Regions from separate parts of the Clostridium sp. LIBA-8553 genome, predicted to be linked through region 2. Evidence: predicted binding sites of a transcription regulator. Region 2 holds the regulator's gene; the other holds the start of a gene.

Region 1 (11,489 bases), 1.1 Mb from region 2:
TTTCCTTTTAAGTACTTATCATAGTTGAAAAATCCTGTTCTTAAACTTCCATAAACAAAGATTTTTCTTTTTATCCTAGGTTCTAACATTAGCAAACAGCGCCTCCTATAACTTTGATATCATTATCATTTAAAACAATAGCTTTTATACTAAGCTCTAATCCTTTTGCTATATCATTAATTGACATAGATGGTGTATTGGGTTTACTTACAACCTGAGCTGGAATATAAGGTACATGTATAAATCCTGCTCTTATATTTTTATACTTCTTATTAACTAAGTGTAAAACTCCATACATCACATGATTACAAACAAAAGTTCCTGCTGTATTAGAAACAGATGCTGGTATTCCATTATCCAACATTTCCTTAACCATTGCTTTTATAGGTAAATTACTAAAGTATGCACTTTCTCCATCTTCATATATAGGAATATCTATTGGTTGATTTCCCTCATTATCTTTTATTCTGGCATCATCAATATTTATAGCTACTCTCTCTGGAGTTATACCAAATCTTCCTCCAGCTTGTCCTATTGAAATAACTACATCTGGATTAATCTCATTTATCTTCTCTTCAATTTTTTCAAGAGATTTTCTAAAAACTGTAGGTATTTCTAACTTGATAACCTCAGCTCCCTCTATATTTTCTGGTATCATTTTAACAGCTTCTAAAGCTGGATTTATACTCTCTCCTCCAAAAGGATCGAATCCTGTGATTAATACTTTCATTCTCATACACTCCTTACTTTAAAATCATAGTTAATTAAAATGCTAAGAAATACATTAATGCTATATGTATCACTAATAAAATTATAGCAAATAAGCTTTGACATTTCATAACCACATTCTTATCTTTTGTCTCTAAAAGAGCCGCTGGCATTACATTGAAGTTTGCTGCCATTGGTGTTAATAATGTTCCACAGTATCCTGCTGTTAAGGCTAAGGCTCCCGCTACAGCAACATTAGCTCCTTGAGCAAATACAAACGGTAATCCTATTCCTACAGTTATAACTGAGAAGGCTGCAAAGGCATTTCCCATTATCATAGTGAATACGGCCATACCTACACAGTAAGCTGTTACACCAGCTAATATATGCCCTTCTGGGATAAAATTAGATATTCCTGATGATATAACATCTCCAACACCTGCAGCAGTAAATACTGTTCCTAAGGCTGCTAAAAGCTGAGGTAATATACTTGTAGATCCAACTGACTGAACCATTCTATTACTATCTTCTACTAAGTGCTTAGGCTTAGCTTTTAATACTATAAATGTTGTTATTACCGCTACCACTGAAGATATACCTATCGCAACAGTCCCTGATAAACTTGTAAATTGGGCAATTACCAAAGAACCTATTGCTATTACGATTGAAGGTAAGAAAATCTTATTCTTTAACTTCTTAGCTTGCATTTCTGCAAAATCTATATTAGGCATCTTTAAGTTTCCTATATTAACTTGCTTACTTGCCGTTAATACACCTATAACTAAAAGTAAAGCTCCTACTACTACTGGTGGAATAGCTCCTCCAGCTATGAATATAATTGATAGTATAGTCCAAAAAATTGCTGTTCCTATTCTAGTTTTATGTTCTTTATCTCTTAGTGTGTCAATTGCCGTATTTAACATTAAAAGACCTACTATTATATAAAAGATTTCAAGCAATATATTAGAAATCATTTCCATATTCATTAAATCTCACCTCTACTTTACTTCTTCTTTGTTCTTTGATAGGTTTTTACTTAACTTTTTATCTAATAACTTATTTTGCAATACTCCTAGTATTAAAGCTATTATAGCTATTGGTACTGAAGCCTTTGCTATTTCTAGAGTACTAACTCCATACCCTAATTCTTGTAGTGTTCCAGCTATTAAAAGTACTCCTGAACTTGCTAAGAATACATTCTGTCCAAAGAAATTACCATAATTATCCATAGCCGCTGCTGTTCCCTTTATTAAATCTTCGTTTTTATCATCTATTTTTCCATATTTACTTATTGCTGCTCCTTGAGCCATTGGATTTATAAGTGGTCTTATAAACTGCGCTTGTCCACTTAATCTTAGTGAAACTGCTGCCCCAGCCTCTCTAATGAATAGGTAACAACTTAAAAGTTTTCCAGTTGACATATTTTTCATATTTTTTATTAAAGTTATAGCTCTTTCTTTTAAACCAAATCTCTCACACATACCGATTACAGGTAAGGTTAAAATAAATAAAGTCATATGTCTTTGACTTACAAAAGTTGAACCTAATTTTTCTAATATTTCATATACACTCATATCTGCTACTAACCCAGTAGCTAAACCTGCAACTAATACAACAGCTATAGTATCAAACTTTAATGCAAATCCTATTATTACGATTAATATTCCTATTAGTTCCATCATTATCTCCCCTTTTCAATTTATCATCTTAATACCGTTAAAATTTTCTTTTTATTATTTTAAAATTATTATAACCATAAATTTATCAATTTTCTACAGTTTTTTATGAATATTTTTTAAATTTAAGACTTTTTTATTATCATTTTAATTTTATTTTCATTTTATTTAAAGTTTATTTAAAATTAAAACAAAAAAAGAAACCATAGGTCTTATTTAAAACCTACGGTTTCTTTTAATTAATATTTTATTTTCTTGAAACTATAATTTTTCCATCTACTCCATCTATTAAAGCAACAGATCCATCATAAATTTCTCCTGCTATTATCTTCTTAGCTATTTCAGTTTCTAATACATTACTTATATATCTCTTTAATGGTCTAGCTCCATATACTGGATCATATCCTTCTTCAGCTAATATATCTTTAGCTGCATCAGTAACTTCAAGAGTTATATTTCTTTCTCTTAATCTATTTTCAACATCTCTTAAGAAGATATCTATAATTTTCTTAATACCTTCACTACTTAAAGGTCTAAACATTATAATGTCATCTACTCTATTTAAGAATTCTGGTTTGAATCTTAACTTCATTTCATTCATTACATTTTCTCTAACATCATCTTCTATACCTTCATTAGATTTATTTTCTAATAAATAGCTACTTCCTATGTTAGAAGTCATAATAATTATAGTGTTTTTAAAGTCAACAGTTTTACCTTTGTTGTCTGTTAATCTACCATCATCTAGTATTTGAAGGAATAAATTAAATACATCATCGTGTGCTTTTTCTATTTCATCAAATAATATTACTGAATATGGATTTCTTCTAACAGCCTCTGTTAATTGTCCACCTTCTTCATATCCAACATATCCTGGAGGAGGTCCTATTAATCTAGATACAGCATGTTTTTCCATATATTCAGACATATCTATTCTTACTATATTATCTTCGCTATCAAACAGATTTCTTGCTAAAGTTTTTGCAAGCTCTGTTTTACCAACCCCAGTAGGTCCTAAGAATATAAATGATCCTATTGGCTTTCTTTCATCTTTAAGTCCAGCTCTAGCTCTTATTACTGCATTAGCAACAGCAGTTGTAGCTTCGTCTTGACCTATTACTCTTTCTCTTAGCTCTTCTTCTAATCTTAAAAGTTTTTCTCTTTCACTTTCAACTAGTTTTGTAACAGGAATTCCAGTCCATTTTGAAATTATTTCTGAAATTTCATTTTCAGTAACTTCTTCTTTTAATAATGCATTTTCATTATCTTTTTCCATTGAAGCTTCTTGTTCTTTTATTTGACGTTCAAGCTCTGGAATTCTTCCATATTTAAGTTCTGCAACTTTATTTAAATCATATTCTCTTTCATATTTTTCAGCTAATCCTCTTGCTTCATCTAATTCAGCTTTTAAGTCTCTAACTGCTGAAATATGAGATTTTTCTTTTTCGTATTTAATTGTCATTTCATCATTTTTATCTTGAAGTTCAGCAAGCTCTTTTTCTAAAGCGACTAATCTTTCTTTTGATGCATCATCACTTTCTCTTGATAAAGCTTCCTTTTCAGTTTCAAGCATTAAAATTTTTCTTCTTATAATATCTAATTCAGTTGGAAGAGAATCTATTTCACTTCTTATCATTGCACCAGCTTCATCTATTAAATCTATAGCCTTATCTGGTAAATATCTATCTTGAATATATCTATGAGAAAGTTTTGCAGCAGCTACTATTGCTGAATCATGGATTCTAATTCCATGGTGAATTTCAAATCTTTCTTTTAATCCTCTTAAAATTGATACAGTTTCCTCAACTGTTGGTTCTTCAACTATTACAGGTTGGAATCTTCTTTCTAAAGCTTTATCTTTTTCAATATATTGTCTATATTCATCAAAAGTTGTAGCTCCTATACAGTGTAATTCACCTCTTGCAAGCATTGGCTTAATAAGATTTCCTGCATCCATTGCACCATCTGTTTTACCTGCTCCTACTATTGTATGAATTTCATCTATGAATAAAAGAATTTTTCCCTCTGAGCTTTGAACTTCTTTTAATACAGCTTTTAATCTTTCTTCAAATTCTCCTCTGTATTTTGCACCAGCTATTAAAGCTCCCATATCTAATGAGATAATAACCTTATCTTTTAATCCTTCTGGTACATCCCCTCTTACAATTCTTTCTGCTAATCCTTCAACTATAGCAGTTTTACCAACTCCAGGTTCACCTATTAATATTGGATTATTCTTAGTTTTTCTTGAAAGAATTCTAACAGCTCTTCTTATTTCTTCATCTCTTCCTATAACAGGATCTAATTTATGTTGTTTTACAAGTTCTATTAAGTTAGTTCCATATTTATCTAATGCTTCATAAGTTCCTTCTGGGTCTTGTGAATCAACTCTTTGACTTCCTCTAACCTCGTTTAAAACCTTTAAGAATCCATCTTTAGTTATATTATTTCTTCTTAAGATTTCTCCCACAACTCCATTTTTATCTATATCCATAATTGCAAGCATTACATGCTCAACACTTATATATGAATCCTCAAATTGTTTTGAAATTTCTTCTGCTTTTATTAATACTTCATTTATTCTTCTTGTAGCAGTAACACCTGATGATTGTGCTGCTTCTCCTAAGACTTTAGGCATTTTATCTATTTGAACATGAATGTCTCTTTTTAATGACTCAACATTAACACCCATTTTTTCAAATATATTAGGAATTAAACCATCTTTTTGATTCACTAATGCTGAAAATAAGTGAATTACATCTAATTGTTGATTATTATATCTAACTGCTATTTCATAAGCATCATTTAAGCTTTGTTGTACTCTTAATGTCATTTTATCTGCATTCATTTTATCACCTCAATATTCTCTTGTTTGTATCTTATGTAATAATAATACTATAAAAGTCAAAGAAAGTCAAAGTCTATTTTTAGCTTTTAATTTTTTTCTTATTATCTTAATTAATATCCTCTTTTCTTTATAAACTATTAGTTAATAATAATTTATATTAATAAATTTAAAACTAATTCTCTATTTAAATAACAAAATGTATTTTTATTTCAAAAAAATAGCAATATTATATACATAATATTTTAAATTCTTATATTGTTATACTTAATATATGTTGATATTATTAAACTATACTGACTTTAACAACTTTAACTAACAAGGATGGTGTTTTAAATTTGGAATTAAAAGTTTTTGAATTCACTAAAGCTACTTTGGAATTACTTAAGGATATAAAAAAGGAACTTGCATATAGTGCAAATTTATTAGATGATTTTTTCTACTCCTTACTAGAAAATTCTTGTGAAGGTTTTTTTAATATATCAACTAGAGTAAAATCCGCTTCAAGCTTAAAAGAAAAGATAATACGACATAACTATTATCTTAAATATAACTCTCCTAAGGATTTATTTGAAAATTTATCTGATTTAATAGGGGTAAGAATAGAATGTAGATTTATAGAAGATGAAGAGCATATTTTTAAATTCATAAGAACAGTTTTTAACTGTACTAATGAAGAGGGTTTCAATTATTCTTCTCAAAACCCTAATATATTTTTAGACCTAAATGAACATCAACCTTTAAAACAAAAAAATGGTTTTGAATTATATAGAATAGATGGCTTTGTAGTTAATGAAGGTGAAAAATTTAACTTTGAACTTCAAATAAAATCAATGGTAAATAATTTTTGGGGAGAAATTGAACATAAGATTATTTATAAAAATTATAACATGATTTTAGGTGATAAGTTTTATAAAAATATACTTCATTCTATTAAGAATAATTTATGTTTAATAGATAACCAACTTCTTACAATATTTAATCATGTTAATTCCAACATGAATAATACTCCTGGTATGGGAATTAAAAAAGAAGGTATAGAACTTCTTTTATCTAAAATGATTTATGATATCTACTCTTCTAAAGTAAAAAATGAATTGGGAATATCAATTGACTTTAGAAATGCTTGCGATATAATAATTGATTACATATTTACAAAGAATAATTGTAATACATCTGAAGATTACTACACCACTTTTATAAATACTTCTGTAAGATTAAATGAAGTTTTTAAAAATTCTATTTCTTTTAAGAATAAATTATCTATTGGAAATGAGCCTTTAGACTTTGATTCAGATTTTTCTATTTCTATAGGCAATAAATTGGCTCATGCTATGAACTATGATTTCCACTGGAATCTATTTTTCAAAATATTATTTCAAATAGAACCAGGTAATAATAGAGAGGACTTCTATTCATTTATAAACTATTTAGAAACTATTTTTTCTAAAAGAGATTCTTATTTGAATCTATATTTACTCTTCTCATCTGATGAAGTTTCTATAATAAAGGAAGATATTTTATCCGCTTTAAGCAAAGCATTTTTAGAAGTTGATTCCTTAAAATTCATATATAGAGATAAACTTTCCGAAATATTTAATGTCATTGATGATTATGTTAAATTCTTATGTGAAAATATGGAATCCTATGAAGGATATTCAGATTATAAATGCTTATATACAGAATATCTTTACCTTAATATATTAAGTATTTTTAATTCTGAAATAAACATAAATTCAATTCTTGAATTTGTTAAGGAGTTAAAAAATAGTAAATGTAAACTTAGAATAAGCTATAAAGGGATTAAATTACTAGCTTCAAATAACATTAATTCTCCAATTAACACATGTGAGCTTTTAGAGCAAATTTATATTAGATAATGAATAATTAAAATATCAGTCTGCACAAATTTAATTATTGTACTGATATTTTTAATATACGAAGGAGGAAGTTTTATGCACTTTTTTTTAAGCGCAATATTTTTAATAAATATTATATTCATATTATCAATTATATTTTTTGAAAGGAAAAATCCTGCAACTACTTGGGCATGGATTTTAATATTAACATTTTTACCTATAATAGGATTTATTATTTATATTCTTTTTGGTCAAAACATAACACGTGAGAAAAACTTTAAGAAAAAAATTACAGATGATAAAACAAAACAAAAATACTTAAATGCATTTAAAGCACATTACAAATTAGATGATATTTCTTTAAAATATAAAGATTTAATAATGATGAACTTTAATAATGATAACTCAACTTATACTCAACGTAATGATATAGATCTATATTTTGATGCTCACAGTCTTTTTGAAGAGATGATAAATGAAATAGAACAAGCAAAAGAATTTATTCATATGGAATTTTATATTTTTAAAAGCGATGAAATTGGTAAAAAAATATTAAAAGCCTTAACAGAAAAAGCTAAAGAAGGAGTTGAGGTAAAACTACTAGTAGACTCTATTGGTAACTCTATACATAAAAAATATATAGATGACTTTAAGGCTGCTGGTGGAGAATTTAAAATATTCTTTCCTGGCTTTTGCAAATATATAAACCTAAGAATAAACTATAGAAATCATAGAAAAATACTTGTTATAGATAGAAAAGTAGCTTTTCTAGGTGGATTTAATATTGGTGATGAATATCTTGGAAGAGATAAAAAAATAGGTTATTGGCGTGATACCCACACTAAGATAAAAGGATTTGCAATAAATGATTTAGAAGGAAGATTCCTTCTTGATTGGAGTTATGCTAATGATTCAGACTTAAATATAGATCTTAAAAAGTACTTTATACATCCTAACTCTTTAGATGTACCTGATAAAATTATTGGAGCTCAAATAGTTTCTTCAGGTCCTGACCACATTGAACAGCAGATTAAAAATGGTTATTTTAAAATTATAAATTCTGCTAAGAAAAATTTATTTATACAAACTCCATATTTTGTACTGGATGAACCTATGCTTGAAGCATTAAGACTTGCTGCATTATCTGAAGTTGATGTAAAAATAATGTTACCTGGAAACCCTGATCATAAGTTTATGGGTTGGATAGCAAATTCGTATTTTGAATCTTTACTAAAAGCTGGTGCAAATATTTACTTATATCAAAAAGGATTTTTACATGCTAAAACCATAGTAGCAGATTCTTCTATATGTAGCATAGGAACTGCTAATATGGATATAAGAAGCTTCTCTTTAAACTTTGAAAGTAATATATTCGTATATAATGAAAAACTTTCAAAAGCTATGGAGGATCAATTTTTAAAGGATTTAGAGGCTTGTGAAAAAGTCACTCTTGAAAAATTTGAAAATCGTTCTATTCTATCTAAAATTGGTGAATCAATAATAAGACTTGTTTCTCCTTTAATGTAATAAAAAAATACAGTGTTGTTTTACATACACTGTATTTTTTTATTTATTTTCAATTCTAAAATTCTAAGTTATCTTAATTGAAATAATAAAGTTATACTAAAGTATAATTATTTTTTTCTTCTTTAAAATATACTTTAATATCATCCTTTAATTCAGCTAGTATCATTTTTTCCATATTTTTATTTATATTGGGATAATCATTTCGATAATGAGATCCTCTACTCTCTTTTCTAAGCTCAATTGCTTTTAATATTGCTTTACATAACAATATATTATTTTCTAATCTATATGAATGTTTTATATTTTCCATATTTATATCTTTCTTATATATAAATTCCTTAGACATCTTATCTAATTTTGAAATAGCATTTTTAACTCCAACTTCATTTTTTTCTATCATTGCATTTTTAAACATTATTTCTTGAACTTCTAAAATAAGCTCTTCGGCCTTATCTATTTCATAAAGTTCAAATTCTACTTCATCTTTATCATTTAAACTTTTATTTTTTGCATATTTACTTGAACTTTCTCCAGCTATTTTCCCAAAAACAAGACCATTTGCTGTAGACAAACCTCCTATTCTATCTGCACCATGCATGCCTCCTGTACATTCTCCTGCTGCAAATAATCCTTTTACATTTGTCTCTGTCTCTTTAGTTATAATAATTCCACCATTCGCTGCATGAAAAAATATTCCTATGTTTATTTTATCCTCTATAGTAAGATTCTTATTTTCTTTCAACCATTTAAAATAAACCTCAATAAATTCTGGCATATTATATTGTAAATCTTCCTTATATCTAACAGTGACTCCGTTGTTATTTTTCATAAATTCCTTAAATATAGCATAGTCAATCTCTTTAGAATTTAATCTTGAAGTAAAAGGTCCATAAGTTGATCTTTCTTGAAGTTTTTCTTCTAAATTTTCTATATTCTTAAATATATCTTCACCAGCTTCATTTCTAGATTCTATATATTTAAAGGTCTTTTCATTAAATATAGTCTTTGGACATGGCTTTATATATCCTGGCATCATCTGCATAAACTCTATATTCACTAATTTACATCCAGCTTTTAATGCCAAAGACTGCCCCATTCCTGTTATATCAATAGTATTTAATCTATATTTAAATAGACCACCTATTCCTCCAGAAGCTATTACAAGTGCTTTACATTTTATAAATTCAAGTTGATTCAACTTATTGATAATGATTACACCTATGACATTATTATCTTCCTTTACTATTTCAATTACCTCTGAGAAAGGATATTCCAAAACTTCATTGCTCTTTAACTTATGATCTAAAACTTTTTTTTGCACTTTCAAATAAAATACCATTCCAATTTCTATTTTTATGGTCAAAGCATGGAATGAATTCTTTTTCTCCTGAATTATTCGCTTGTTTAAGCTTAACACCCATTTCTTTTAATAAATCTATACTTGGATTAATATTTTTAACAAAGGTTTCTACTAATTCCTCATCTACCACATTGCAACCAACTTCTTTAATTGTCTTAGCTAAATCCTCTTCATCATTTTTATTCTCTGGCCCTATTAAACCTAAGCCCCATGTACCAGGATAAAAGCTTGACCCTGAAAAGATATTTGAACTACTTGCTATTATTACCTTTTCACCATTATTAGAGGCTTGGATTGCTGCCATAATTCCTGCAATTCCAGCTCCCATTACAAAAACATCACATTCTTTGTCTTTTTTTAATTTCACTTTTTCTCTCATAAAAACCCCACTTAATTAAAATTAAAATTTCTTATCATAAAATTAAAGCTGACTTATAGGTATATAAATAGCTTAATTAAGAAGAAAATTTCTAATACAAAAACATATAAGTATATTGATTTGTAATAAAGCTCCCTATTAAATTAAGTTATTTCCTTAAACATATACCTAAAAATCAGCATTCATTTAAAACTTTTTAAAATTTATTATCCTTCAAAGCTTTCAAAAGCCTCTAGGAATTTATCTATATGTTCTTCTGTATGTTTTACACTTAAGAACATTGCTTCAAATTGTGATGGTGGTATGTTAAATCCTTTGTTTAACATATGTAAGAAGTATCTCTTAAATCTTTCTCCATCACAAGTTTTTACATCATCATAACATTTAACTTCTTTTAAATCAGTAAAGAATAAAGTCATCATTCCACCTTGTCTATTAACAACAAGCCCAATACCTTTTTTCTTTGCTATTTCAAGAACACCAGTCTCAAGTTTTGATCCTATTTTTTCAATATGATTATAGTATGATGGATTTTCATAAAGTTTTTTAACTGTTGCAAGTCCTGCACTCATTACTATTGGGTTTCCTGACATTGTTCCAGCTTGATAAACTCCACCTAGTGGTGATAAGTTTTCCATTATCTCTCTTCTTCCACCATATGCTCCACAAGGTAGTCCACCACCCATTATTTTAGCATAAGTAACTAAATCTGGCTTAACATCAAATAAAGTTTGTGCTCCTTTATAAGCTACTCTAAATCCACACATAACTTCATCAAATATAAGAAGCGCTCCATATTTATCACATAATTCTCTAAGTTTTCTCATGAACTTAGGATCACATTTAACAACTCCCATATTTCCAGCAACTGGCTCTATTATTATTCCAGCAATATCATTTCCGTACTTTTCAAATAATTCTTCAACTTGCTTTTCATCATTGTATATTCCTATTAAAGTATTCTTTATACTTTCTTCTGGAACACCTAAGCATCCTGGAATTCCTTCTGTTAACACTCCAGATCCAGCTTCTATTAAGAATCCATCAAAGTGTCCATGATAGCATCCTGCAAATTTAATTATTTTATCTTTCTTTGTGTATCCTCTTGCTAACTTTACAGCACTCATAGTAGCTT
Region 2 (11,489 bases):
TTGATAAAGATGGGAAAATAATAGAATGTAGAGTTTATGATACTGTGCATGGAAAGTGGTATTATTCAACTATAGATGACGGTCAAATAGATTTAGAAAACAATAACTATATAGTTATTGTGACTTTAGAAGCTTATTCTGAGTTTAGAAAGTATTTTGGTGATGAAAAGCTTGTTCCTTTATATATAAATTTAGATGATGGTATTAGATTAGAAAGAGCTTTAAAAAGAGAAAGAGAACAAAAAAATCCTAATTACAATGAGATGTGTAGAAGATTTTTAGCTGATAATGAAGATTTTAGTCATGATAAATTAATTAGTAATAATATAATTAAGAAATATGATAATTATGATTTAGATAAGTGTATAAATGAGATATCAGAAGTTATAAGAAAACTTTCTAAATAAAATGGGGTAGAGAATATGAAAAATGCATTAAAATTAACTTTTGTTGGATTTTTAATAATATTAATAGGAATATATTTGGCTGTTTCTAATATTGATACATATGGAATAAATAAAGTATTCGCTATAGTAGGAGCAATTTTAGCTGTTTTAGGTATAAAAAGTATAAAGTAAAATCAGATAATTTTTCTATTTAATATATAAAGTTTTTAATAAAGAGTAAATTATATACTTTATGAAATTAAACCATTAAGAAGTTTGGTTAAGAGTAATAAATAATGATATAATTATTTAAAACATAATTTTGAAATTAGGGTGTAGAAGGTAAGGAGGACGTGTTATGAAATTGGTAATATCTATAGTACAGGACGATGATGCTTTAGATTTAGTTGATGCGTTAAATGAGAAGGGATATAGTGTAACTAAATTAGCTACAACTGGTGGCTTTTTAAAATCAGGTAACACTACACTTTTGTCTGGGGTTCAAAAGGAAAAGGTTGATGATGTAATAAAGATAATAAAAAATATATGCGAGACAAGAAAAGGCGTTGTAAGTGGACCTACAACTGTTTCAGAACCAGGAGGGGTATATATACCATATCCTATAGAAGTTCAGGTTGGTGGAGCTACAATCTTTGTTGTTGATGTAGATAAATTTGTGAAAATTTAAAAGTAGAAAGGAAAGTGCATAAATGATAGGTCACAATAAAGTTAGAGATAGATTTAATAAAAGTGTAAGTAAAAATGCACTTTCCCATGCTCATTTAATTATTGGTGAGGATGGAATAGGAAAAAGTCTTTTAGCTGATGAATTTGCTTATAAGATTTTAGGAATACCATCACAGAGAGAACATGTTGATATTGTTCATTATAAATCTGAAAAAGCATCATTTGGTGTTGATTTAGTAAGAAGTATCATAGAAGAGGCAAATAAAAAACCTTATGAATGTAACAGAAAAGTTATAATAATTCATAATGGAGAGAAGCTTACTGTGGCGGCACAGAATGCTTTATTAAAGACTATAGAAGAGCCTCTTGCTGGTATTTTTATAGTAATTTTAAGTAGTAACATTGATTCTATATTAGAAACCATAAGATCTAGATGTCAAATACATAGATTAGCACCTCTTAGTAAAGAGGAAATTAATTTATATATAAGTGAAAAATATAAGGATATAGATAGTGAATTAAATAGAACTCTTGTATCTTTTAGTGAAGGTATACCTGGAAGAGTTGATAAATTCATGAATGATGATATTTTTAAAGAAATAAGAAATACAGTTATAGAAATGTTAAAGGATATTGGACATGGAAAAATAGATGTACCTATAAAATATTCGGATAAATTTTATAGTATGAAGGGAAATGAAGGCGAAATATTAGAGGCTATAACTATTTTTGCAAGAGATTCAATTATATTTAAGGAAATAGAAAATAACTTGTCCATTATAAATGGAGATAAGATAGATGATATTAGAGAAATAGCTAATAACTTATCCTATAACAAATTAAATAGGATAATAAAAGTAGTTAATGAGGCCAGAAATAATTTAAAAAGTAATACTAATTTATGGCTAACTTTAGATAGTATGCTGATTAGTATATTGGAGGAATAAAAATGATTGAAGTAATAGGAGTCAGATTTAAAAAAGCTGGTAAAATATATTACTTTGGACCTAATGGTATAGAAATAAAGAAGGGTCAAAACGTAATTGTTGAAACTGCTAGAGGTATTGAATTTGGAGAATGTGTAATTGGTATAAGAAAAATTAGTGAAGAGGATATCGTTGCACCATTAAAATCTGTATTAAGATTGGCCACAGAAGAAGACATAAATAAGCATAAGGAGAATAAAGCTAAGGAGACAGAGGCTTTTGAAATATGCTTAAAAAAGATAGAAGAACATAATTTAATAATGAAACTAATAGATGTCGAATACACTTTTGACAATAATAAAGTTATATTTTACTTTACTGCAGAGGGAAGAGTTGACTTTAGAGAATTAGTAAAAGACTTAGCAACTATATTTAAGACAAGGATAGAGCTTAGACAAATAGGAGTTAGAGATGAGGCAAAAATGATAGGGGGACTTGGACCGTGTGGAAGACCTCTTTGTTGTTCTACATTCTTAGGTGATTTTGCTTCTGTTTCAATAAAGATGGCAAAGGAACAGAATTTATCACTAAATCCAACTAAGATATCAGGAATTTGTGGAAGACTTATGTGTTGTTTAAATTATGAACAAAGCACATATGAAGAGATTAGAAAAGAACTTCCTAAAGTTGGTTCAATAGTCGAAACTGAACTTGGAAAAGGGGAAGTAATAGCTAATAATATTTTAAAGGAATTAGTAAGAGTTAAGTTACCAAGAAAGAACGAAGAATTTATACAAGAGTTTAAAATGTATGATGTAAAATTAATTTCAGGTAGTTACGAAGATGAAGTTGAGGATACAAATATCAGGTTAGAAATTACTGATGAAGCTGATAAGGCGTTAATTAAAAACCTAATAAAAGATAACTAAAAAGATATTTTAATACGGTATGGGGGTATTCTTTAGCATATTAATTCTAATTCTACTAGAATAAGCTAAATATGCTTAAAAGAGATATTAAATACTTTAAAAATTAAAAGAAATGTGATAATATAAATATGGTATTTTTATACCAACATTTTAGGAGGTGTTTTATTATGGCATACAAAATATTAGACACATGTGTAAGCTGTGGAGCATGCGCTGCTGAGTGTCCTGTAGACGCAATATCACAAGGAGATACTCAATTCGTTATAGATGCAGATACTTGTATCGATTGCGGAAACTGCGCTAATGTTTGTCCAGTAGGTGCACCAGTTCAAGAATAATATTAATAAAGATCATCTTCGGATGATCTTTTTTTTGGCAGCTTTTTTAGCTGCTTTTTTTATGTTTTAAATTAATTTTTGAATAAATGTAGGAAAGCCATGGAAAAATATAATGATAATAATGGTAGGAAGGGTGAGTATTTTGAAACTTATAGATTTAAAAGTACTAGAAGGGAGAAATATTAAGGGAGAGGAAAAACTTATATATATATACATAGGTGAATCCGAAAGAAAAAGATTATATTGGTTAATAAGTGATTATGAGTTTATATGTAAACAAATGAATGTTGAAGGAACATTAAAGGATGCTATATATGATGAATGTGGTGGTAAAGCTTGGTTGACTTATTCCAACAAAGAATTGGCTTTATTTATAATTGAGAATTTAATTGATGGCGTGAGTGCTGATGACTTATTGAATAATGCGGTATCAAAGAGACAACGAATTTGGGAATATGAATTATTAGAAGAATGTTCAAAAAAAGGAATAGATTATTTCAATGTTGAAGATAAAATAGTTGTTGGTTATGGAGTTAATTCTAAAATAATAAGCCGAGATGATTATGAAAATAAGAATTACAATTTAGATTTAAATAATAATGGAGAGATTCCTATAATATCTGTAACAGGAACAAATGGGAAAACATCAACTTCAAAATTAATTTATAGTGGTTTAGAAAATTTAAGGTATTTCAGTGGGCTAGCTATGACGGGTGGTGTCATTATAAATAATGAGTTTGTAAAAAAGGGAGATACTACTGGGTTTTATAGTGCCAAAAAAGTTCTTACCAATCCAAAGGTTCAAATTGCAGTTTTAGAAACTGCTAGAGGAGGAATATTAAGAAAAGGTTTAGGATTTAAAAATTCTAAGATTGCCATAATAACTTCTTTAAGTGATGATCATATAGGCTCTGATGGTATAGAAAATATAAATGATTTAATGAATATAAAATTAATTACCACTAAAGAAGTTTTGCCAGAAGGAAAAGTAATAATCAAAGCTGAGTCAAAACTTTATGAAGCTTTAAAGATGAAAGGCAATTTAGTTTTATTTAATTTTGAAAGAAATGAGTGTATTGATGAACATATAAAAAATGAAAAAGAAGCTTGGTATGTAGAGGATGAAAATATAATATATTATGATGGAAAAAATAAAAATATAGTTTCTAAGATAAAAGATTTTAAATTCACTCATGATGGAAAATCAAAAACAAACATAAATAATGTTTTAGTATCAATAGCAGCTATATTTGCTATTCATGAAAATTTAAGTGAGGTAATTAATGCTTTAAAGGATGTAGAGTGTGATATTAATAATAATTTGGGAAGACAAAATATTTTAGATATTGGGGACTTCAAAATTATATTAGATTATGGTCATAATCCAGAAGCTTTTGAAGAATTGTTTTATTTAGCTAGGAATCTACAAAAGAATAATATTATTTCAATAGTGTCTTCTCCAGGAGATAGACTTGATGAATATATAAAAGAGTTAGGAAGAATAGCTGGAAAAAATTCAGATGCAATAATAATTAAGGAAACTTTTGATAGGAGAGGAAGAGAGACTTTAGAAATAACTAATTTGTTAAAGAGTGGTATAGAAGAAACTTCTAATGAATCAGTAGAGGTATTTTCAATAATTGATGAGGAAAAGGCAGTTGAAAAAGCGCTATCAATAGCTAAAAGTGGTGATATTATAGTAGATTTTACACAACATTTAGATGTAGTAATACCTGTAATAAATAAGCATTTAGCTAAATTAGGAGAGAAAACAATAGATATTGATTTAAAAAATTATCATTAATAGAAAAGGCTATATCAAAGTTCTAGCATGAGAGCATTTGACGTAGCCTTTTTATATCATATCTTCTGATGTAAGTTCTAAGATTTTTATAGTTGTTTTATCAGGAAGTGAATCTGAATTTACAGAAAGAACTTCATTATGTGTTATTTTATAATCTTTCATTTGCATAAGAAAATTATCTAAAGTGTTCAAGTAAAAACTTAATTTTTGAGTTTTATAGTGCATTGGAATTACATAGCATGGGTTTATATCTAAAATAACTTTTTTTAAATTTTCTATAGAAATGGTTAGATGCTCTCCAACTGGTACAAATAAAATATCTACATGGCCTAATTGTTTTATTAATTTTGGAGAGAGTATATGTCCTAAATCACCTAAATGACAGAGTGAGATATCATCGCAAAGAATCTTAAATATAAAGTTTTTATCTCTTTTTAATCCAAAGCAATCGTCATGAAAGGAGAGAAAGGATTTAATTTTACAAAAGGTATTTTGGTAATCTACTAAATCTGTTAAAACCTTTGCCTTATCATTTATATATTTTGTACAGTTATGATCAAAGTGCATATGGCTTATAGTTACAACATCAACATCTCCTTTGTAAGGAATATAACCTATATCTATATCAAAAGGATCCATTAATATACGCTTTCCTAGATTAGTTTTTATCAGAAAACAAGAATGACCTAACCAATAAATATTCATTAAAAACCCTCCTATAAAAATTATTTATATTGTTGACACATATAATAAAAATAAACATAAAATATAAAAATAATTTATTTAAACTTAATTCGTTTAAAAAAGATTTACAGAAAATAATAGGTGAATAGATGTATTACATTGATTAAGTAAGTCAAATGTATTAATATATATTGTGTATTAAGGTCAGTAAAGGTCAAATTTTGAGGAGTGATATATATGGCTAAGTTATCAGATTCAATAGAATTTTTTCTAAAGGATCTATTAGAACAAACAGAAGATAATAATTTAAGAATAAGAAGAAATGAGTTAGCGGACAAATTTAAATGTGCACCATCTCAAATAAATTATGTTTTAACAACAAGATTTACCTATGAAAAAGGATATTTAATCGAAAGTAGAAGAGGTGGTGGAGGATATATTATTATTAAAAAAGTTATTCATGAAGTTCATGCTGATAGAAGAGATTTAATATATGATGAGATAGGCACTGGAATTACATATCATAATGCAGCCACAATTGTAGATAACTTACTTGAACATAATATTATAGATGAAAAAGCAGCAAATCTTACTAAAGTTGCAATAAATGATAGAACCCTTCAGAATTCTAAGAATATAAATGAAACAAGGGCAGATATTTTTAAGGCTATGCTTATGGTGTTATTGAAGTAATTTTATAGGGAGTTGAGAAATTTGCTTTGTGAGAGGTGTAATAAAAATAATGCAACAGTTCAGTTAGTAAAAGATACTGATGGTAATAAAGAAATTATAATGCTTTGTGATAAATGTGCAATTGAAATAATGAGTTCTTCATTAGAAGATGAGGATATTAGTTTGGAAGATTTTTTAATAGATTTAAATAATTATATAGATTGTATTAATGAAATAATGGAAGCTGAAGAATTAATTTGTGTCAATTGTGGAATGGAATATAAGAATTTTGAGGAGCATAAATTACTTGGATGCGAAAAGTGTTATGAAAGCTTTAAAAAAAACATAGATTTTTTATTAGATTCAAAAGAAGCGAATGTTAAGCATATGGGAAAACAACCTAAAAGAATAAAAAATAAGCTTAAAAAGTTAGAGATATTAAAGTTAGAGGAAAAGCTGAAAATTAATATACTTAAAGAGCAATATGAGAATGCTATTATTACTAAAGAAAAGATACATGATTTGAAAAAAATTATGGAGGAGGATAGTAATAATGGTTCAATGGATTAGTCCTAAAGACAATAGAAATATAGTTATTGCATCAAAAGTGAAGATATTAAGGAATATAAATGGAATCAAGTTCACATGCATTCTTAGAGGAGAAGAATTTAATAGTGTTGTAGAACCTGTTTTAAAGCAATTAGAAGATGTTAAAATTTTGGATAAGTGTTATGTATTAAAATTAAAAGACAATGAAGAAGAATTAATAAATTACTATAAAGAGAATTTTGGCTTAACAAAGGAATTTATAAATAAAGATTATATGGTATTAATAATGAATAAAAATGGAGAATTTAATATATTGCTGAATGAAGAAGAGCATATTGGGATAGAATGTACAAAGAGTGGATTAAGTTTAAGAGAAGCATATTCTCAAGTAGATAAGTTAGATGACTTAATTGAAGAAAAAATAAACTATTCCTTTGATGCTGAGTTAGGATACTTAACATCAAATATAAAAAATTTAGGAACAACATTAAGAGCAAAGGTTTTAATACATTTGCCAATTTTAAGTTTAAAAAATAACATAAGAGAAATAAAAGATGATTTAAAAGAAGATGGAATTTCTTTTAAAAGTATATATAACTTAGGCAACAAGGGGATTGGAGATATTTATGAAGTATCTAATATGAAAACTTTAGGTATGGAAGAAGAAGATATATTAGATTCTCTTATATCTATTGTAAATAAACTTATTCTAAAGGAAAAAAGAGAGAGAAATAAACTTTTAGATAATGAATATGTTGAACTAAAGGATACTATTTTTAGGGCATTAGGTATTTTAAAAAATGCATATGTTATTGATGTTAGTGAAGCCTTAAAATATTTATCATATGTTCGATTAGGTGTTGAGTGTGGAATTATAGAAGGAGTTGATCTGGAAGCTATAAATTCTGCAATGGTTGAAATTCAGCCAATTATAATAAATAAAACTTTAGATAAAAAAATAAACATACAGAATTTAAAAATAGAAAGAGCCAAAATTATTAGAAATGCTTTAAACACATAATTATAGGGTATTGGGAGGTAAAAGATGCGTCTTGATAATTTTAATGAAAATTCCAAAATAGTAATCAATAAAGGAAAAGAAAGTTCTTTAATGCTTAAACATGGCTATATGGGAACAGAACATTTATTAATAGGATTAATTAATGAAAATGGACAATGTTCTAGGATTTTGGAAGAGAGCAATGTAACAGAGGAAAAGGTACTAAGTTTTATTAAGCTATATGTTGGAATTGGGGAAATAAATTATAGTTTAGATGAGGTGCCTTTTACACCTAGATGCAAAAAAGTTTTAGATAGAAGTTTAGAAATTGCTAAAGAGGCAGGACAAAGTATTTCAAGACCGGAGCATATATTGTTAGCCTTAATAAAGGAAAAAGAAGGTGTAGCTAATTTAATCCTAAATAAAATAGTTAAAAATGATATAAAAAATATAAGTGATAAATTAAATAATATACTTGGTAGAATTCCTAATAAGGAAAATAGAAGTATTAAAGAAAAAGAGAAGCCAAAAAGAAAAGACACTCCTACGTTAAATTTGTATGGCATAGATTTAATAGAAAGAGCGGATAAAAATAGATTAGATCCTGTTATAGGAAGAAAAGATGAAACACAAAGACTTTTAGAAATACTTTGTAGGAGAATGAAAAATAATCCTTGTTTAATAGGAGAACCAGGGGTAGGAAAAACTGCCGTTGTAGAAGGATTAGCACAAAGGATTTTATTAGGTGAAGTACCTGACATGATTAAAAATAAAAGAATATATACTTTAGATGTTACTTCAATGTTAGCTGGAGCAAAATATAGAGGTGAGTTTGAGGAACGTCTTAAAAAGGTTTTAAACGAAGTAAAATATTCAGAAGATATAATACTATTCATAGATGAAATTCACAACATTGTTGGAGCAGGAGGTGCTGAAGGTGCCATAGATGCTTCAAATATATTAAAACCTGCTTTAGCTAGAGGAGAAATACAATGTATAGGAGCAACAACAACTGATGAATATAGAAAAAATATAGAAAAGGATTCTGCTTTAGAGAGAAGATTTCAACCAATAGTAGTAAAGGAACCAAACAAAGAGGATTCCATACTAATACTACATGGAATAAAAGAAAAATATGAAATACATCATAATGTAAAATTAACAGATGAAGCTATAGAGGCAGCAGTAAATTTATCTAGTAGATATATAACTGATAGATTTTTACCAGATAAGGCTATTGATTTGATAGATGAAGCTGCTGCTAAAGTAAGAATAGAAAGTATGATTACTCCACCTAAGTTTTTTAAACAAGAGGAGTTAATTTCTAATCTAAAAGTAGAAAAAGAAGAGGCTATAAAGATACAAGATTTCGAGCTAGCAGCGAGACTAAGAGATCAAGAGTTACTTTTACAGGAAGAGCTAGAGAGGGATAGAGAACTTTGGAGGGAAGAGAATGCTTCTAAAATATATGAAGTAAATAAGGAACATATTGCAAAGGTAGTTTCAAAGTGGACTCAAATTCCAGTAGAAAGACTAACTGAAAAAGAATCTAGTAGACTTCTTAAGTTAGAGGAAAAGCTAAGTAAGAGAGTTATAGGCCAATTGGAGGCAATTAAAACCATATCTAAAGCAGTAAGAAGATCAAGAGTAGGACTCAAAGATCCGAAAAGGCCTATTGGATCATTTGCATTCTTAGGACCTACAGGTGTTGGAAAAACAGAGCTTTGTAAGGCTTTAGCAGAAGCTATGTTTGGTGATGAAAATAAGTTTATTAGACTTGACATGTCTGAGTATATGGAAAAGCATGGAGTAGCTAGATTAATTGGAGCTCCTCCAGGATATGTAGGGTATGAAGAAGGTGGTCAACTTACGGAGAAGGTAAGAAGAAGCCCTTATTCAGTAATACTTTTTGATGAAATAGAAAAGGCACATCCAGATATATTTAATGTTCTTCTTCAAATATTAGAAGATGGAGTTTTGACGGATGGAAAAGGAAGAACAGTAGATTTTAAAAACACAATAATAATAATGACATCTAATATTGGAGCAGATAAACTAGATAAGAAGAATGCAGTAGGATTTAGTGCAAGAGAAGATAATGAACAAGATTATGATAATATGAAAAGTCTTATGCTAGAAGAACTTAAACAAAGTTTTAAGCCTGAGTTTATAAATAGATTAGATGATATTGTTGTATTTCATAGCTTGGAGAAGGAACATCTTCTCAAAATTGTAGATCTTATGATAGGCTCATTAAAAGAGAGATTAAATGACTTACAACTTTCTTTAAACTTTTCACAAGAGTGTAAAGAGTTTTTGGTTAAAAAAGGAACTGAATTAAAGTATGGAGCACGTCCATTAAGAAGGGTTATAACCAAATATATTGAAGATAAATTAAGTGAGGAACTTTTGAATGGGAATATATTAAAAGGTACTGAGGTAGATGTTTTACTAGAAGATAATGTTGTAAAATTTAAAAAAACAGTTTGATTATAATGTATAATAAGGTTATATATGGTAAAATATATGTAATCTTATTTTTTTATAATTAAAATGGTGTGGGGGATATTATGGAATTAATCGGTATTATAATTGGGATATTAGCCTTTGGAGTTGCTTTCTTTGTATGGTCAAAGCAAAAGTTAGAACTTTTTAAAATTGAAGATGCTGCAATTGAAAATATGACTGAGAGAGATAGAAAAGAGGTAAGTAAAAGTTTATCATTACCTATAGCGTTATTAGGAGTTTTATTAATTTCTGTAGTGCTTAATTCTGATAAATGGGGATCATCGGTTATATTTATCTTAATAGGAGTGGTAGCATTATTTGTTTATGTACAAAAAAGAACTATTGATGGAATTAATACAATGTTTAAGACTAAGAAAGTAAAAGTAAAGATAAATAAAAAAAGAAAATAAAGTTAAGCTCTATTGTATTCTAAATCACAGAATATAATAGGGCTTTTTTGGTAGAATAAATATAAAATTCAATAAAATTTATAATTAATAATAATTATCATTGAAAAATTATTTAATAAGGAGTATAATTAATAAAAAACAGGTACCCTAAGGGGGTATATCGAATAATATATCATATAATACAAATAATAAATTTAACCTCAGTAAGGAGTGTTATTATGGAAAAAGAAGTTAAAGAAATTGATTTAATAATAATTGGAGCAGGTCCAGCAGGACTAACAGCTGCAATATATGCTTCAAGAGCAAAGTTAGATACTTTAGTTTTAGAAGATAATATAATCGGAGGGCAAGTAAGATCAACTTATACTGTTGAAAATTATCCAGGTTTTATTGAGATAACAGGTAATGAGCTTGCTGATAGAATTCAAGCACAAGCAGAAGCTTGTGGAGCTACAATAGATGAGTTTGATTTTATAGAGAATGTTTCATTAAAAGATGATGAGAAAATTGTAGAAACTGGAGACTATATATATAAGCCAAAGGCTGTAATAATAGCTACAGGAGCTACACCTAAGAGATTACCTATTCCGAGTGAA

What was found. Region 2 encodes CtsR, which represses protease genes until heat stress. Its sites were predicted from a motif close to AAGGTCAANNAAGGTCAAAT; they were not measured.
Region 1: a site for CtsR is predicted at 5,285-5,304, ahead of clpB (ATP-dependent chaperone ClpB). Genes of this name have one in related genera too.

Annotation. Positions count from the first base shown of each region.
Region 1 covers NZ_CM173489.1:2,096,810-2,108,298, forward strand. The annotation lists gene AC2JAQ_RS09265 (gamma-glutamylcyclotransferase family protein) at 1-89, opposite strand, end outside; gene pcp (pyroglutamyl-peptidase I) at 89-730, opposite strand; gene AC2JAQ_RS09275 (DUF979 domain-containing protein) at 765-1,694, opposite strand; gene AC2JAQ_RS09280 (DUF969 domain-containing protein) at 1,707-2,387, opposite strand; gene clpB (ATP-dependent chaperone ClpB) at 2,632-5,232, opposite strand; gene AC2JAQ_RS09290 (GTP pyrophosphokinase) at 5,568-7,109, shown strand; gene cls (cardiolipin synthase) at 7,185-8,615, shown strand; partial or broken gene AC2JAQ_RS09300 (FAD-binding protein) at 8,707-10,354, opposite strand; gene hemL (glutamate-1-semialdehyde 2,1-aminomutase) at 10,561-11,489, opposite strand, start outside.
Region 2 covers NZ_CM173489.1:3,234,457-3,245,945, reverse strand. The annotation lists gene AC2JAQ_RS14760 (guanylate kinase) at 1-407, shown strand, start outside; gene AC2JAQ_RS14755 (hypothetical protein) at 423-578, shown strand; gene AC2JAQ_RS14750 (cyclic-di-AMP receptor) at 745-1,074, shown strand; gene AC2JAQ_RS14745 (DNA polymerase III subunit delta') at 1,097-2,020, shown strand; gene AC2JAQ_RS14740 (PSP1 domain-containing protein) at 2,023-2,928, shown strand; gene AC2JAQ_RS14735 (4Fe-4S ferredoxin) at 3,096-3,266, shown strand; gene AC2JAQ_RS14730 (Mur ligase family protein) at 3,400-5,070, shown strand; gene AC2JAQ_RS14725 (MBL fold metallo-hydrolase) at 5,122-5,775, opposite strand; gene AC2JAQ_RS14720 (CtsR family transcriptional regulator) at 5,992-6,447, shown strand; gene AC2JAQ_RS14715 (hypothetical protein) at 6,469-6,996, shown strand; gene AC2JAQ_RS14710 (protein arginine kinase) at 6,980-7,996, shown strand; gene AC2JAQ_RS14705 (ATP-dependent Clp protease ATP-binding subunit) at 8,021-10,465, shown strand; gene AC2JAQ_RS14700 (hypothetical protein) at 10,546-10,893, shown strand; gene trxB (thioredoxin-disulfide reductase) at 11,112-11,489, shown strand, end outside.